Regions from separate parts of the Enterococcus sp. AZ126 genome, predicted to be linked through region 2. Evidence: riboswitches for the same ligand, from Rfam matches in the RefSeq annotation. Region 2 holds a riboswitch; each other region holds the start of a gene.

Region 1 (5,100 bases), 2.5 Mb from region 2:
AGATGTCTGTAAATACTCATTTACAAACACAGTATGATCTGTGTGAGTCTGAATATTTTCATCTAAATAATCTAAATTTGGCCGAACATTCATTGCAAAAATAGCACTGTCACATAATAGTTGAGACTTTTTTGTTTCGATTAGAAGTCCTGCTTTTGTGTCTGTTACTTTTTCAACGGTCTCATCAAAATGGAAAACAACACCGCGAGAGACCATTTCAGCTTGCACAGGCTGGATCATCTCTTCATCAAAATACTTAAACAATAAATAGTCCATACGTTCAAAGAGATGCACTTCTTTTCCTTTTTTTAGCAAGGTATCTGCAGCTTCTCCACCAATTTGACCACCGCCGATCAACGCTACTTTATCACTATTTTTCAAACGTTCGATTGCGTTAAAAACGCCAGGTAAGAATTTATATTTTAAAACCTTTTCCGAATCACTTCCTAGAATCTTTTGCGACCATTGACTAGAACCCGTTGCCAATATCAGTTTATCAAAAGACATTAAAAATTCAGATTTTTTCTTTTCATATTTAATGATATGTTGTTTTGAATCCATACTAACCACTTTTGAATTCAACATCAAACAAATATCACGATCTATTAGATGTTGTTCTGACATAAACTGAGCCTTTTCGATAGGATCGATCGCTTCATTAAAGTAAAGATTGATGCCACCAGGTAGGTAACCAATTGTTTGCTGCTTCTCTATTAAATAAATTTTAGCAGTAGGGTATTTTTTTCTGATAGCCAAAGCAGCTGATACTCCAGCAAATGACGCACCAATGATCACAACTTTCACAGTAAAACCTTCCTTCTAAATGAATAAAACGTTTGCTTAAAGCATAGCACAAGCCTTGTCCATTCGTATAGAAATACACTAATTTTTTTTGTACTAAAAAAATAACCCATACACTCCTCTAAAAGAGAATAGACAGGTTATTTTATTTATATAATCAAGTTTTAATTGGCTTTCAAAAACGCTTTGATCGCTTCAGCATTTTTTTGTTCATCCAGTTCGATTACGCTTCCTGATTCAGTATAATCATTAAAGTTCCATGAATCTTCGACAGGAACAGATAGTGATTCTAAAGGTTTTACCTTTCCAGTAAGGAAATCCTTCGCTAAATCAATCAATAAACTAGTTGGTACATTTGTATCGATTTTCCCTACCATCTTACCAGCTACTTGAGGTAATTCCCAAATTGGAATCAAATCTTTAGACTGTGCGATTAATGCATCCATCACTTGTTGCTGACGTCTGATACGTCCAAAATCGCCTTCTTCATCCATTCTAAAACGAGCGTATTGCAATAAGCTATTTCCGTGCAATGTTTGTTCTCCTTTAGGAATATCCACACCATCCAAATTAATATCTTTTTCAGAATCGATCTTAACTCCTTTTGGATAAAGTTCATCAATGATATCACTAAACTCTTTAAAATCCATAACAACATAATAATTGATTGGCAAATCAAAGTTCGTTTTCAGCACATCTTTTGTCATTTGCGCGCCACCATATGCGTACGCTGCATTTATTTTATCTTGTCCGCCATCAGGAAATGTTACATAACTGTCTCTCATGATCGATATCAATTTAGGCTGTTTTGATTTTCCATCATAGTGCGCCACCATCAACGTATCTGAACGTCCTTGATCTTCATCATCATCCCTCGAATCATTTCCTATGACCATAACCGTCAGCTCTTTATCACTCGTTTGTTCATCACCAGTAAAATTTTTATTTATTGTAGGAAGTTTTGATTCACTTTTTTCTTTTGCTGCTTGGAATGAGACTGCAGCATAGCAGGCTGCACTTACAATCACAAGAAGAATCGATAGTAAGGTAATCGTCACTATTTTCACAGATTTTTTCATTATTTGTTCCTTTCTAAACTTAAAATTGAATGGCTTGTTTCCAATTAGAGTATCGCTTATGAAACTGGGTAGCTCTTGAGTAAAAAGAAAAAATCCCTCACTAAGAATACTCAGCGAAGGGATTAGATTATAGGGACTAAGCACATGACACTGGTCATGGATTTCCAACGTATCTATATCTTCTCTTCGTTGAGTTTTAGCACTATATAACGTAAAAAGCATTACTTTTAGCTACTTTGAAAAACGCCTTAATTCGACGAAATTTGTCCTACCCATACCTGTCTTTCGACATTTTTGAGCAGTAGCTTGTGTTTATATAGGAGCCTCACCTAACAAGTATTTAATTCAGTATAAACTATAAGCGTATCGTATCACAAAGTCAAATGAAATTTTGGATAAATTAATCAAAGTCGTAACGCTGTTATTAAAAAAATCACTTTGTAGTCGCTCTTACAATGGAAAAAGGCGATAAAGACAACCATTTTCGAATAAAGAATCTTTACATTTTCTTAAAAAATAATGATTTCTCTATAAAAATCAACTTTAGATAGACTTTCCCAGTGATATCTGTTTCAATGTTTAAAAGACAGAATACCTGGAGGGAACAAATGGAACACTTTTTAGAAAAACAACAAGAATTCTTTTTCAACTTTTTAACAGACAGCATCGAAAACTTTTTATTAGATCATTCTGATGAAACATTCTACGCATTTGCTTTAAACTGCAATATTCATGAAGAAGGTGAAATCAATCTTTGCTTTAATACTGTGGAACTTTGGCAAGAAACAACAAGCTATTATACGAATAAAGGCCATAGTAAATCACAATTAGAAGAAATAAAATACAATTCAAGCGATTGGGATGAGACACAACAGTTTGCTTCTCTCCATTTATTTGACGATTGGGTGGAGGACGAACAAGATATAGAAACTGTTCTTGAATGGCTTTGCCAGCAGCTGATTCTCTTCATTGATAGTGAAACATTCAAACGTATCCCAAAAACAGAGGATTTCAAACTATTAGTCTGTGATCAAAACGAAAATCCTTCCGACTCACAAGAACGATTTGAAAAAATTGGAATGTTAGAAATTTTTCAAATAGAATAATGAAAAACATACCCTGTAATCTCAGTATGTTTTGTATAATTTTCTATAAACTAAAATCCAATTCTTCTACATAAAAAAGAGTGGATAAGATTTGATTAACTATCTTCACTAATTCTTTCTCATCCCTGATTTGATCTTTGGTTTCAATTTTAATTGTATCATTTGAATACGTCAGAAAATCATATTCTTCTTTAAGCGTGACTTGATGATCATTTTTTTTATACATCGTATAATCATCGATCACATCCATCTGATACTCTCGTTTATAACCATTCTTTAAAACAATCGCTGTTATAAGTGCATTGACTGTCAATGATTCTATGGGGATCTTTTGCTCATCTATTGTCAACGTGTAATTTTCGTCCTCAATAATCCCGCAGGCATTACAGCCTCCGTCTAATAAATTAACCGTTTTAGTGATCGTTGCTTTTTTCATTGTTCCAAATCCTTTCCCTTCTTTTTGTTTCTTTACATATTATACCAAAAGTAATAGCACAATAAAGTGATTCTACTACTTTCAAACAAGCAAATTATAAATAAGTAATAAAAAAAAAATTCTCTGATTTTATTTCTAAAATAACAATAGATTTATCATTTAGTATATAACATCATAAAGAAAAATAGAGACGTTAATAAATTAAAAAAACTTTATAAACTAATTTTTTCTACTACCTTTCTCCATATTTTGATCTGCTATTTTTTTGTTAATAAGCCTATGAAAAAGATCAATTTTTCACAACTTATTTTAGAGAGGATGTACCATCGTGCATTTGAAATAAAACATCATAATATTTTAGTTCGTTTTGATTGTTCACATCTAAATTAGAGGTAAAACTAGAGAATAAACTCAGCATAACTGGTTTTATCCTCTAGTTTCAGTCAGATTCTTTAAATAATTTATCTCGAAAATTCCTTTTCAAAAAACTCAGCCACAACATCCATCATTTTACCTTTGACCAGATGCCCTTCGCCTTCACCAGTGATAAACTCACTATGATCAGCATAAGACTCTCCTTCAATCATTTGGTAAAAATCGGCCATATCTTCATAAGGAATTTTAGGATCTTTGGTTCCGTGCCAAAATAATACTGGGCGCTGTGCTAATTTTTCTGGCGCCTCTGAAAGATCATAATTCGAAACCCAACTAAGTAATAACGGTAAATCCCGTGGCACAAAAAAGTTCATCTCAGCTGATCGTTCCATCACTCTCTCAATATAACGTTGCGGTGCTGGCGTTCCCATCATACAAGCTGCTATTTTTATTTCCGGATGTTGCGTCAATAATGCACAAGTTGTAATACCACCCATTGAAACACCACCAACGCCAATTTTTTCTGCTTCAATCAGCTGTTGTTTCTCAAAATGACGCACCAACTGAGCAAATTCAACAATATTATATTGAATACTTGACCAAAACGTCACTGATGGAATTGGAGATATCGGTCCTGTTTTTCGTTCCCCATGGTTCATCGCATCAGGTAAAATCACGCGCATTCCTTTTTTCGCTAATTTTCTAGCTTGAGTCAGTGATAATTCTTTCGCCGACTGCCATCCATGATAGTAAATGATTAAAGGCAAGGGATTATTCTTCTCTTCTTCTGGTACAATTTCCAGAACCGGAATCTTTTTGATATACCGATGTCTAATACTAACCTTCATCTTATTCACTCCTAAAAATAGTTTTTATTTATCAAGTATACACTTTTAGCTAAAATTCACTACTATTTACTATAAAGTAAAGAATAATTTGAAAATAATTATACTATATTCAGTTTATTAATAAGGGCAGCTATACTTTATATTTATGTATCTATATAGCTAATTGTTTTATAACAATAATAAAATAACGAAGAATAAAATCATACTGCACAGTAAATCATTTAAAACCATTTCTTCTTTTGTTGATATTCCATTAAGGAAATTCATAGATTTACTAAAGTCTGATCTAGGGATCTCTCAGTCCTCTGCTAATGTCTTCCTCTAACTGAAAAAACGAAAAAAGAAATTGTTCAAAAACTAGTGAAATTTACTAATATTTAGTAGATGGCATTCAAAATTATTTCAAGCCAAAATAAAAAAGCTAGAATCCTTATACGACAAGGGTTCTAGCTCAT
Region 2 (5,100 bases):
TTCAACCGTCTTTAATATTTGGGGTCCAAAAATCTTATCACAAGCGATCACAGAATTATTCAATGGATTAATCAAAAAGTATCAAGGAACTGGCGGCATCGACTTTAGTAAAATAGGTGGGATCTTACTATTTATGCTGGGGCTTTACCTAGTCGCATCAGCTTTTGGAATTCTGCAAGGCTGGATCATGTCGACGATTTCACAAAAAATCACCTATCGAATGCGTAAAGAAATCTCTGAGAAGATCAATCGCATGCCAATGAATTACTTTGAGAGCCGTACAACAGGTGAAGTCTTATCCCGTATCACAAATGATGTGGATACATTGGGTCAATCATTAAACCAATCGATCACACAACTGATCACCTCCGTCTTCACTATTATTGGAGTCATTATAATGATGCTCTCCATTTCTGTGAAAATGACAGGTATTGCGATTTTGATTGTACCGATTTCAATGCTCTTGATTATGATCGTTGTAAAAAATTCACAGAAATACTTTAAAACACAACAAGAATATCTTGGTGTAATCAATGGTAAGGTCGAAGAAACAATCGGTGGCTATAACATCGTGCGTCTATTCAATGATGAAGAAAACTCTCTTAATGAGTTTAAAAAACAAAATGATGTCTTATTCAAATCAGCGTGGAAATCTCAATTTCTATCTGGTTTGATGCAACCGATCATGAACTTTGTAGGTAACCTTGGTTATGTTGCGGTAGCGATTCTTGGTGGGATCTTAGCGTATAACGGCACGATCACAGTTGGGGACATCCAAGCGTTTATTCAATATGTTCGAAACCTAACACAACCTATTGCTCAATTAGCTCAAGTATCTAACTTGCTTCAATCAATGGCTGCAGCAGCAGAACGTGTTTTTGAATTTCTTGAAGAAGATGAAGAAGATCAAACTGTTCCAAATCCAGTCAAAATCGATAAAGCAAAAGGAATGGTTGACTTTGAACATGTTCGTTTTGGTTACACACCTGATAAAATCATCATCAATGATTTTAGTTCACATGTCGATCCAGGCCAAACAGTTGCCATCGTTGGACCAACTGGAGCTGGTAAAACAACAATGGTTAAATTATTGATGCGTTTTTACGACGTGACTTCTGGTGCGATCAAAATCGATGGACACAATATCAAAGACTTTAACCGTGCAGATTTGCGTAAAAATATTGGGATGGTATTACAAGATACTTGGTTATTTAAAGGAACTATCATGGAAAACCTGCGTTATGGTCGTTTAGATGCAACAGATGAAGAAGTTTATGAAGCGGCCAAAGCTGCACACGTTCATCACTTCATCCAAACATTACCTGGCGGCTATGACATGGAGTTGAATGAAGAATCTTCAAATATCTCTCAAGGTCAAAAACAACTTTTGACCATTGCTCGTGCAATTTTAGCTGACAAACCGATCTTGATACTTGACGAAGCAACATCCTCTGTTGATACAAGAACAGAAGGACTGATTCAAGGTGCGATGAATAACTTAATGGCTGGTCGTACATCATTCGTTATCGCGCATCGTTTATCAACGATCAAAGATGCAGATAAAATTCTTTACATGCAAGACGGTGATATTAAAGAACAAGGAACACATGAAGAATTACTTGCTCAAGATGGCTACTACGCATCACTTTATAACTCACAGTTTGAAGAGGTAGATGAGTAAAATATAGTTAAAAAGAAGCGACGATCAAAACTATTTTGATGTCGTTTCTTTTTATGCAATAGAATGACATTTTCTAAATTCCCTTGGATTTAAATTAAGAAAAAATAAAGACGCTAAAAATAACTTGAAAAAAATGCTTTCTAACGGTATTATTTAGTAAATTAAATAGATAAATAACCTTGTTAGGTGAGGCTCCTATACAAACATAAGCTATTGCGCAGAAACGTCGAAAGACGCCAATGTGTAAAACAGGAATTGTCGAATTAAGGCTTTTCATAAAATAGCTAAGAATTTTCTTTACGTTGTATAGTGCTAAAACTCAGACGATGAGATTGATTGAAAGTCAAACGTCTTAGGAAAAAAATGTTTGGCTTTTTTCTTTTGGTAAATATGGACTTGATTTACTAATTGTGTAACGTCTTATTATCTGCTTGTGTTTTCAAGAGTGTAGTTTGACGAAAAAACGCTGGACTCATGCTTTTATTTGCAAGGCAAGTGAGTTACAGCGTTTTTTATTAGTGTTGTAAATACTGACTTTGAGCTAACAATGTTATTTAATATAAGAATGAAGGGATTTATGACATGTATACGTTGAAAGAAAAAAAAATTACCCCTGCTATTTTGAGTATCTTACTATTTTCAGCATTGACCTTTTTAGTTGTTCAGAATGTTCCATGGTTTAATCAATTAGATGCAGCGATCTATCAATTTAATTGGAAACCAAATGAGACAATGACAACTATTGTAAATTTATTCGCTAAAACTGCGACAATCGGGCCGATTTTTATTATAAGCTTGATAGTAGCATTTACTCTTTGGCGAAAAAAGAAAACATTACTGGCATTTTGGATGATCAGCAATGTTTTCGTGGTGAGTGCATTTGGATTTATATTTAAACATCTGGTGGCTCGACCAAGACCTAATGTGAATCAATTAGCAGAAAGAACCTCTTATAGTTTTCCTAGCGGTCATTCGCTTTTAGCTATGTGTTTGGCGTGTTCAATTATTTTGATTGCACAAACGATTTATCCAAAGCAATACAAAAAGATAAAGATTGCCTTGATCATTTATGTGCTTTTAATTGGATTAAGTCGAATTTATTTAAGAGTTCATTATCCAAGCGATGTGATTGCAGGTTTTTCATTAAGCTTTGCATGGGTGAATCTTTCCTATATTTGTCTTTATAAGTTTTATATCAACAGAGAATTTTCGACATCAGATGCTAAAAAAAGATTTATACAAAGAACGATTTTAGGTGTTCTGACATTCGTGTTACTTATCGTTGCTGGAGCTTCTGCCTATGGAGCTTCCGTATTTAAAAATGTTCAAAAAACAGCCGATAAAATATACCAACCACTGAACCGAGAAACCAAACCTGTAAAACTCGGAAATAGTGAACCTGTTAGTTTTTTACTACTAGGTATCGCAAATGATTCAAAGCGTAAAACGGATTTTCGGGCCAATACGATTATGGTTGTGACCGTCAATGATCAATTAAAAAAGACGACAATTACAAGTATCCCCAGAGACGCATATGTAGAGATTGTTGGAAAAGAGGGTGTGTATGATAAAATCAATCATGCGCATTCATTTGGCGGTGATGAAATGATGATCGATACGGTCGAGCATTATTTAGATATCCCGATCAATCATTATTTCGTTATCAACATGGATGGTTTAGCTGCATTGAGTGATGCTGTGGGTGGTGTCACAGTGAATAATGATTTTGAGTTTGACGCAGAAGGAATTCATTATCCACAAGGAGAACAACATTTAGGTGGCTGGGAAACATTACAGTATGCAAGAATGCGCTATGAAGATCCCTTAGGTGATTATGGCAGACAAAAGAGACAGCGGGAAGTAACGATTCAGTTGACGAAAGAATTGATGTCAATGAAGAGTGTTTTTCGTTACCAAGAGTTATTGGATGTCATTGGTGACAATGGACAAACAGATATGACATTGGATCAAATGATGTTATTGATGAAAAATTATCAAAAAGCCCTAGACAACATCGAAAGTTACCAAATGCAAGGGGAAGGTTTTACAGGAGATGGGTATACTGGTGAAGAAGGTATTTCTTATCAAAGCATTCCAGAAGAAGAAAAAGAAAAAGTTATCAAACAATTAAAAACACAATTGAATTTAGAGTAATTCCCTATAGGAATGGAACGTATTCAACTTCGGATTGTCAAATGACTTTCACTTTTGATATAATTTGACATATAGAAGTGGAGGAATGTAAGTATGATAAAAATAGCGATTATCGGGTACGGGAACCTGGGACGTGGCGTTGAACTATCTATAAAACAAAATAAAGATATGGAATTAGTCGGCATCTTTACAAGAAGAGCTCCTGAAACAGTCCAAACACAAGGAGGTCAAGCGTTTACTATGGACCAACTCAAAGATAAAAAAGCTGAGATCGATGTCTGTATATTGTGTGGGGGATCAGCAACTGATTTACCGATCCAAACCCCTGAATGGACGCAGTTATTTAATACTGTTGATAGTTTTGATACACATGCTAAAATACCTGAACATTTTGCAAAAATAGATCAAGTGGCTAAAGAAAATCAAACAACCTCAATTATCTCAACTGGTTGGGACCCAGGGTTATTCAGTTTGAATCGCTTATACGCACAAAGTATTTTGCCGGTTGGACAGACGAGTACTTTTTGGGGAAAAGGCGTTAGCCAAGGACATTCTGATGCATTAAGACGAATAAAAGGCGTAGCAGATGCTGTTCAATATACGATTCCAAATAGTGAAGTCATCGAAAAATTGAAATCGGGTGAACAACTAAATTTGACAACTCGAGATAAACATAGTAGAGAATGTTTTGTTGTACTTGAAACAGGCGCAGTTGAAGAAAAGATCTATGAGGAAATTGTTTCGATGCCTAACTATTTTGCTGATTATGATACTGAGGTTCATTTTATTTCAAAAGATGAGCTAGATCGTGATCACAAGACCATGCCGCATGGGGGAACAGTTTTGCATACTGGGCGAACGAATGAAAAGACGAAACAAGTGATCGAATATAATTTACAACTTGAAAGTAATCCTGAATTTACCGCAAGTGTACTGGTAGCTTATGCTAGAGCGTGTGTTCGTTTGTCTAAGGAAAAACAATTTGGTGCTTATACAGTTTTTGATATTGCGCCTAAGTACCTCTCTAATCAGACAGATGAGGAATTAAGAAGAGAACTATTATAAGTCTAAAAGATAAAAAAGAATGGCAAAGCAAAACCTAATAAGTTTTGTTTTACTATTCTTTTTTTTTATTTCGTATCATGCGACAGGATGTGAAAGAATAACAAGCTCATTATCCTCTATACTAAGAATATGAAGTTAGTATAGCCGTTATCAATGTATAAAAAAGAAAGGACAGACATATGGCTTGGATCAAATACGGT
Region 3 (5,100 bases), 200 kb from region 2:
ATTTATAAAAACTATTATCTAGATTTTTATGAATTTCCGTCTATATTTAGAGTTTTTTTGATTTGTTTGTAGTAGTCATTAAAATGAAGTATTGGTAAATGAAGACAACACTTGTTTTAGCTGAGGGTTCATGTATTTATTTTTAAGATAATAAATAGACATCGCTCTAATTGGGAGGGTTTCATGATTGATGGATGCAATATTGAAATCATCTAAATGACATTCTAAATATTGTGGAACGATAGAAAATGTGTCCGTATTGTTTACAATGTAAAGAATCAATTCAGTCGTATCAACTTGAATATCATATTCTTGAGATCTTTTCGGAAGATTTATTGCCATCCAATTATAAATAGTTTTTGTTTCAAGAAAATTTTCTTTGAAAAAAACAAAAGGATAGTTGTCGAATAAGTCCAAAGTGAGTGTTTTATTGTTTAAGACTGGATGTCCTTTTCGTACAATAATATTGTATTCATTTGAATAAATAATTAGTTCATTTATTTCAGCGGGGACTTTTTTTACAGAAGGACCAATTCCAATATCGCATTCCATTGTTTCCAGTGACTTGAAGATGTTATCTGAAATTATGGTATTTACTTTTAACTCTTCATACTCACGAAATAAAGAAGAAAGAATATCCATTAATTTAAATTCTAGATCATTTAAAAAAAGAGCAACATTTAAGGTTGGCTTGGCAGTTTTTTTTGTGGTAGAAAGATCATTAATTTCTTCGCAAATATAGGACATTTCTTGTTTGATACGCCAACAATGCGCTTCTAATATTTTTCCAGCAGGTGTAAGTTGACATTCTCCACTGTTTCTAAAAAATAAAGCTGTTCCAATTTCGTCTTCAAGATTTTTTATTTGCTTGCTTAGAGCAGCTTGCGAAATATTCAACTTATTACTAGCTCTCGTGAATTGTTTTTCTTCGCAGAGAGATAAAAAATAGTTCAGATGCGTTAATTCCATGACCATTGACTCCTTTCAAAAGGCAAATTAAAAGATATATTGAAGCTGTTCAATTAGATGTTTGTGTGTTTTTGACAGTGAAGTATTTCTAGAATAGCCGATAGAAATATTTCTAAAAGGTGCTTCAAGCATTTCAACAGAAGCAACATTCAAATAACGAGGAAGCGATTCTGTTAGCGAGTATGGGAGGAATGCTACCCCAAAATCCTGATCAACTAAGTTTAATATTGAAATTGTCGAAGGGAGTTCATAATATCGATTATCTTTAAGCTGTGGATAGTTCGTTTCAATCCATGAACTGATTATTTTTTTTTCGTAAATCTGTTTCGAATAGTTTATCAAAGGAATTTGTTTCAAATGATCGGCTGATATTTCATTCAAATGGGCCAGTTGATTGTTATTACTCGTAAAGACGACATAGGATTCAGAGAATATCAAATCACTTATTATTTTCGTGTTTGTTTCAGATAGAATACCAATTGCGATATCTATTTCGTTTTTTTCAAGCACATCTTCTAAATTTTCGTAATAACTATACTCAAGTGAAACAGTCGGGTAATAGTTACGGAATTCTGTTAGTAATTTAGCAATCAAATAATCAGTGTCAGCTAAATTAGTCCCAATTTTAATCTTTGCAGTCTCTCCAGTATGAACCAGTAAGTTTATTTCTTTAATAGCCATTTCAAATTCCTGAAAAATCGTTTCTCCTCTTGTTTTTAAAACAAATCCTTCTGGCGTTAATTCATTGGTATTGTGGCCTCTTGTTATCAATCGAGCATTTAGTTCTAATTCTAATTCACGAATATGAGTACTCAAATAAGGTTGAGAAATACCTAATTCCTCTGAGGTTTTTGTAAAATTTTTGTATTTACATAGTTCTAAAAAATAATCTAGATGTTTTAATTTCATTCGTTCATCTCCTTCACTTGAGTGAAAAAAACTCTAATCATATACAAGATAAAATAATTTTAGTTAAAATAGTTCTTTTTTAGAAAAAATATATAAAAAATTAATAGTATATTATTGAACTTTCAAAACAAGTATAAATTATTATGGATTAATCAGGAAAAGAGCCTCTTTAATTGGTAGCAGACCAATTGAAGAGGCTTCTATCAGGATATTACCTTCTGATAAAAATGACGAACGATCGCTTATATGTTGAGGTTGGCACATAAGCGTTTATTCATATTTATTATAGTCTTGAAGATAAATCTAAGCCATTACGATTTACTTATAGTGCTATTCCTTTTTGTGAATTTCAACTTATTTTCGAAGGAGTTACTTCTGCATCTATCGTTTATTCGGATTCTTTAAGGCTAAGTTTTTTTGTAAAAAGAAGGATGGATTTTCTACAAACGAAGTTTAAATCTTCGTTCGTAAAGTCATCACAAAAAAAGATGAGTCAATAGGCTATCTGTTTATTCTTATACCGTTATTCCTTTTTTTGTCTATCAAAAAAAATAATAATTCATTAAACTGATGATGTAATTCTTCTTGTTAGGTGAGGCTCCTATACAAACATAGGCTACTGCCCAAAAATGTCGAGAGACGCCAATGGGTAGAACAGGAACTGTCGAATTAAGGCTTTTCTTAAGGTAGCTAAAAGCTTAGGCTTTTTACGTTGTATAGTGCCAAAACTCAACGAATGTGAAGACTCATGGCGAAGTGCGCTGAGTTTTCAGTGCGCTCTTTTTGTGTGGAAAGGATGTGGTTATCATATCGGAAGATAGTTCGATAAAGCGAAACTCAACTAAAAGAAAAGAGGATAATCTAGATGCAAAAAGAAATGAAGAACATGATCCATGAAAAAGCGTATCAGAAATTAGCTAATCTATCGATTGATAAAGTACTGGAAAATTTTTCATCCTCGTGGGAAGGTTTAAAAGCTAGAGAAATAAAACGCTCAAAAGAGCAATTTGGTGTAAACAAAATCACTGATGATAAAAAGAAATCATTGGTTTATACGGTGATAAAATCTTATGTCACTCCGTTCACTGTAGTATTGATGATACTTGCAACTATCTCGTTTTTTACTGAATATGTGTACGCGGAACCAAGTGAAAAAGATCTTGTGGGTGTCTTGATCATGTTGATCATGGTTTTATTAAGTGGCACGATGACATTAGTCCAATCAGTAAAATCGAGTAATGCGGTCAGCAAACTGCAAAATATGATTCAGATTACTGCAACTGTTACTAGAGAAAATAAAGAAATGGAAATCCCGATGGACGAAGTTGTTTGTGGTGATTTAGTGAAGCTCTCAGCTGGCGACATGATTCCAGCAGACCTCCGCTTGATCCATGCCAAGGATTTGTTTGTTTCTCAATCTGCAATGACAGGAGAAAGTTTTCCAGTTGAAAAGAAAGTTAAAAATGTCGTGACCACAAGGAACAGTCAAACGGATTTTGAAAACCTACTATTTTTAGGGAGCAATGTTGTGAGTGGTAGCGGGATTGGTGTAGTTGTTCGTGTGGGCGATGATACATTATTTGGAAAAATAGCACAAGATGTAGCAGATGATGATAAAAAAACGAGTTTTGAAATAGGCGTAAATAAAACCACCTGGTTATTGATCCGCTTTATGATGGTCATCACGCCAGCAGTATTTTTGATAAACGGAATAACCAAAGGCAATTGGAGTGAAGCGCTGATGTTTGCAATCGCAACTGCTGTAGGGCTTACTCCAGAAATGCTGCCGATGATCGTTACCACAAATTTAGTCAAAGGCTCTAGAGATATGGCCAAAGAAGGAACGATCATGAAAAACGTCAATGCGATTCAAAATTTTGGCGCTATGGATATTCTGTGTACGGATAAGACGGGCACACTAACGCAAGATAAGGTTATTCTTGAGTACCATTACAACACTTCATGTCAAGAGGATCATGAAATATTGCATTCTGCGTTTTTGAATAGTTTCTTTCAGACAGGTTTACGAAATTTGATTGATAAAGCGATTATTGAAGCAGCATCGAAAGAATTATCCATTGACGAAGAAGATTATTTTAAAATAGATGAAATTCCTTTTGATTTTAATCGTAGAAGAATGAGTGTGGTTGTTAAAGATAGAAGATCCAATCGAAGCCTATTAATCACCAAAGGAGCAGTAGAAGAGATGCTGCAAGCATGCTCTTACATTAACCAGCAGGGAAATATTATTCCACTCACGCAAGAGATAAAAAAACAAGTACTAAAAACAGTCAAAGAATTAAATGAAGATGGCTTACGAGTATTGGCCATTGCTGATAAAAAAGTCAATAATCAACTAGATGATTATTCTGTAGAAGACGAGAAAGAGTTGGTTTTACAAGGATATTTAGCATTCTTAGACCCTCCAAAAGAAACAGCGGCAGCGGCAATCAAAGCATTGAAAAACAATGGTGTTTCTGTAAAAATTTTAACTGGAGATAATGAATTAGTCACACGTTCAGTCTGTAAAGAGGTTGGTCTGGGAACTGAAAGAATGATCAATGGTTCAGCAATAGGTAAGTTATCTGAAGTTGAATTAGAAAAAATCGTTACTGAATACAATATCTTTACGAAAGTAACGCCAGACCAAAAAACAAAAATCGTAAAAGCATTGAAAAAAAATGATCAAACAGTTGGATTTATGGGAGATGGTATTAATGATGCTGGAGCCATGAAAGTATCAGATGTAGGCATTTCTGTAGATACGGCCGTTGATATTGCAAAAGAATCGGCAGATGTTATTTTATTACAAAAGGATTTGATGGTTTTAGAGCAAGGAATTATATCAGGTCGTAGAGTATTTAGCAATACCATGAAATATATCAAAATGACTGCAAGCTCCAATTTTGGTAATGTATTTTCTGTTATTCCAGCAAGCATCTTCTTACCTTTTTTACCAGTTGCGCCGATTCAATCTCTTTTCTTAAACTTAATTTATGATACATCATGTATGTCTGTACCTTGGGATAATGTCGATGCAGAATATGTGGAAAAACCAAAAAAATGGGAAGCAAAATCAATTGGTTCTTTCATGAGATGGTTTGGACCGACCAGTTCTATTTTTGATATTGTCACTTATCTATTTATGTATTTCATAATTTGTCCAACAATTTTGGGTGGCAGCTTTTTCTCATTAACAGCAGATAAGCAATTATTGTTTAT

What was found. A riboswitch is a leader RNA that binds a small molecule or an ion and turns the genes downstream of it on or off. The one in region 2 is predicted to bind magnesium.
Region 1: it holds a riboswitch for magnesium, as region 2 does, so the genes downstream of both, IGI43_RS14500 (LCP family protein) here and IGI43_RS03005 (phosphatase PAP2/LCP family protein) in region 2, are expected to answer to the same signal.
Region 3: it holds a riboswitch for magnesium, as region 2 does, so the genes downstream of both, mgtA (magnesium-translocating P-type ATPase) here and IGI43_RS03005 (phosphatase PAP2/LCP family protein) in region 2, are expected to answer to the same signal.

Annotation. Positions count from the first base shown of each region.
Region 1 is NZ_JBIOSB010000001.1:3,083,281-3,088,380, reverse strand. It holds gene IGI43_RS14505 (FAD-dependent oxidoreductase) at 1-804, opposite strand, end outside; gene IGI43_RS14500 (LCP family protein) at 966-1,880, opposite strand; M-box (ykoK) riboswitch at 2,056-2,224, opposite strand; gene IGI43_RS14495 (DUF4303 domain-containing protein) at 2,489-2,986, shown strand; gene IGI43_RS14490 (DUF4809 family protein) at 3,030-3,422, opposite strand; gene IGI43_RS14485 (alpha/beta fold hydrolase) at 3,884-4,645, opposite strand.
Region 2 is NZ_JBIOSB010000001.1:616,681-621,780, reverse strand. It holds gene IGI43_RS03010 (ABC transporter ATP-binding protein) at 1-1,681, shown strand, start outside; M-box (ykoK) riboswitch at 1,853-2,019, shown strand; gene IGI43_RS03005 (phosphatase PAP2/LCP family protein) at 2,264-3,835, shown strand; gene IGI43_RS03000 (diaminopimelate dehydrogenase) at 3,929-4,900, shown strand; gene IGI43_RS02995 (HdeD family acid-resistance protein) at 5,080-5,100, shown strand, end outside.
Region 3 is NZ_JBIOSB010000001.1:819,041-824,140, reverse strand. It holds gene IGI43_RS04060 (LysR family transcriptional regulator) at 79-969, opposite strand; gene IGI43_RS04055 (LysR family transcriptional regulator) at 997-1,878, opposite strand; M-box (ykoK) riboswitch at 2,456-2,626, shown strand; gene mgtA (magnesium-translocating P-type ATPase) at 2,744-5,100, shown strand, end outside.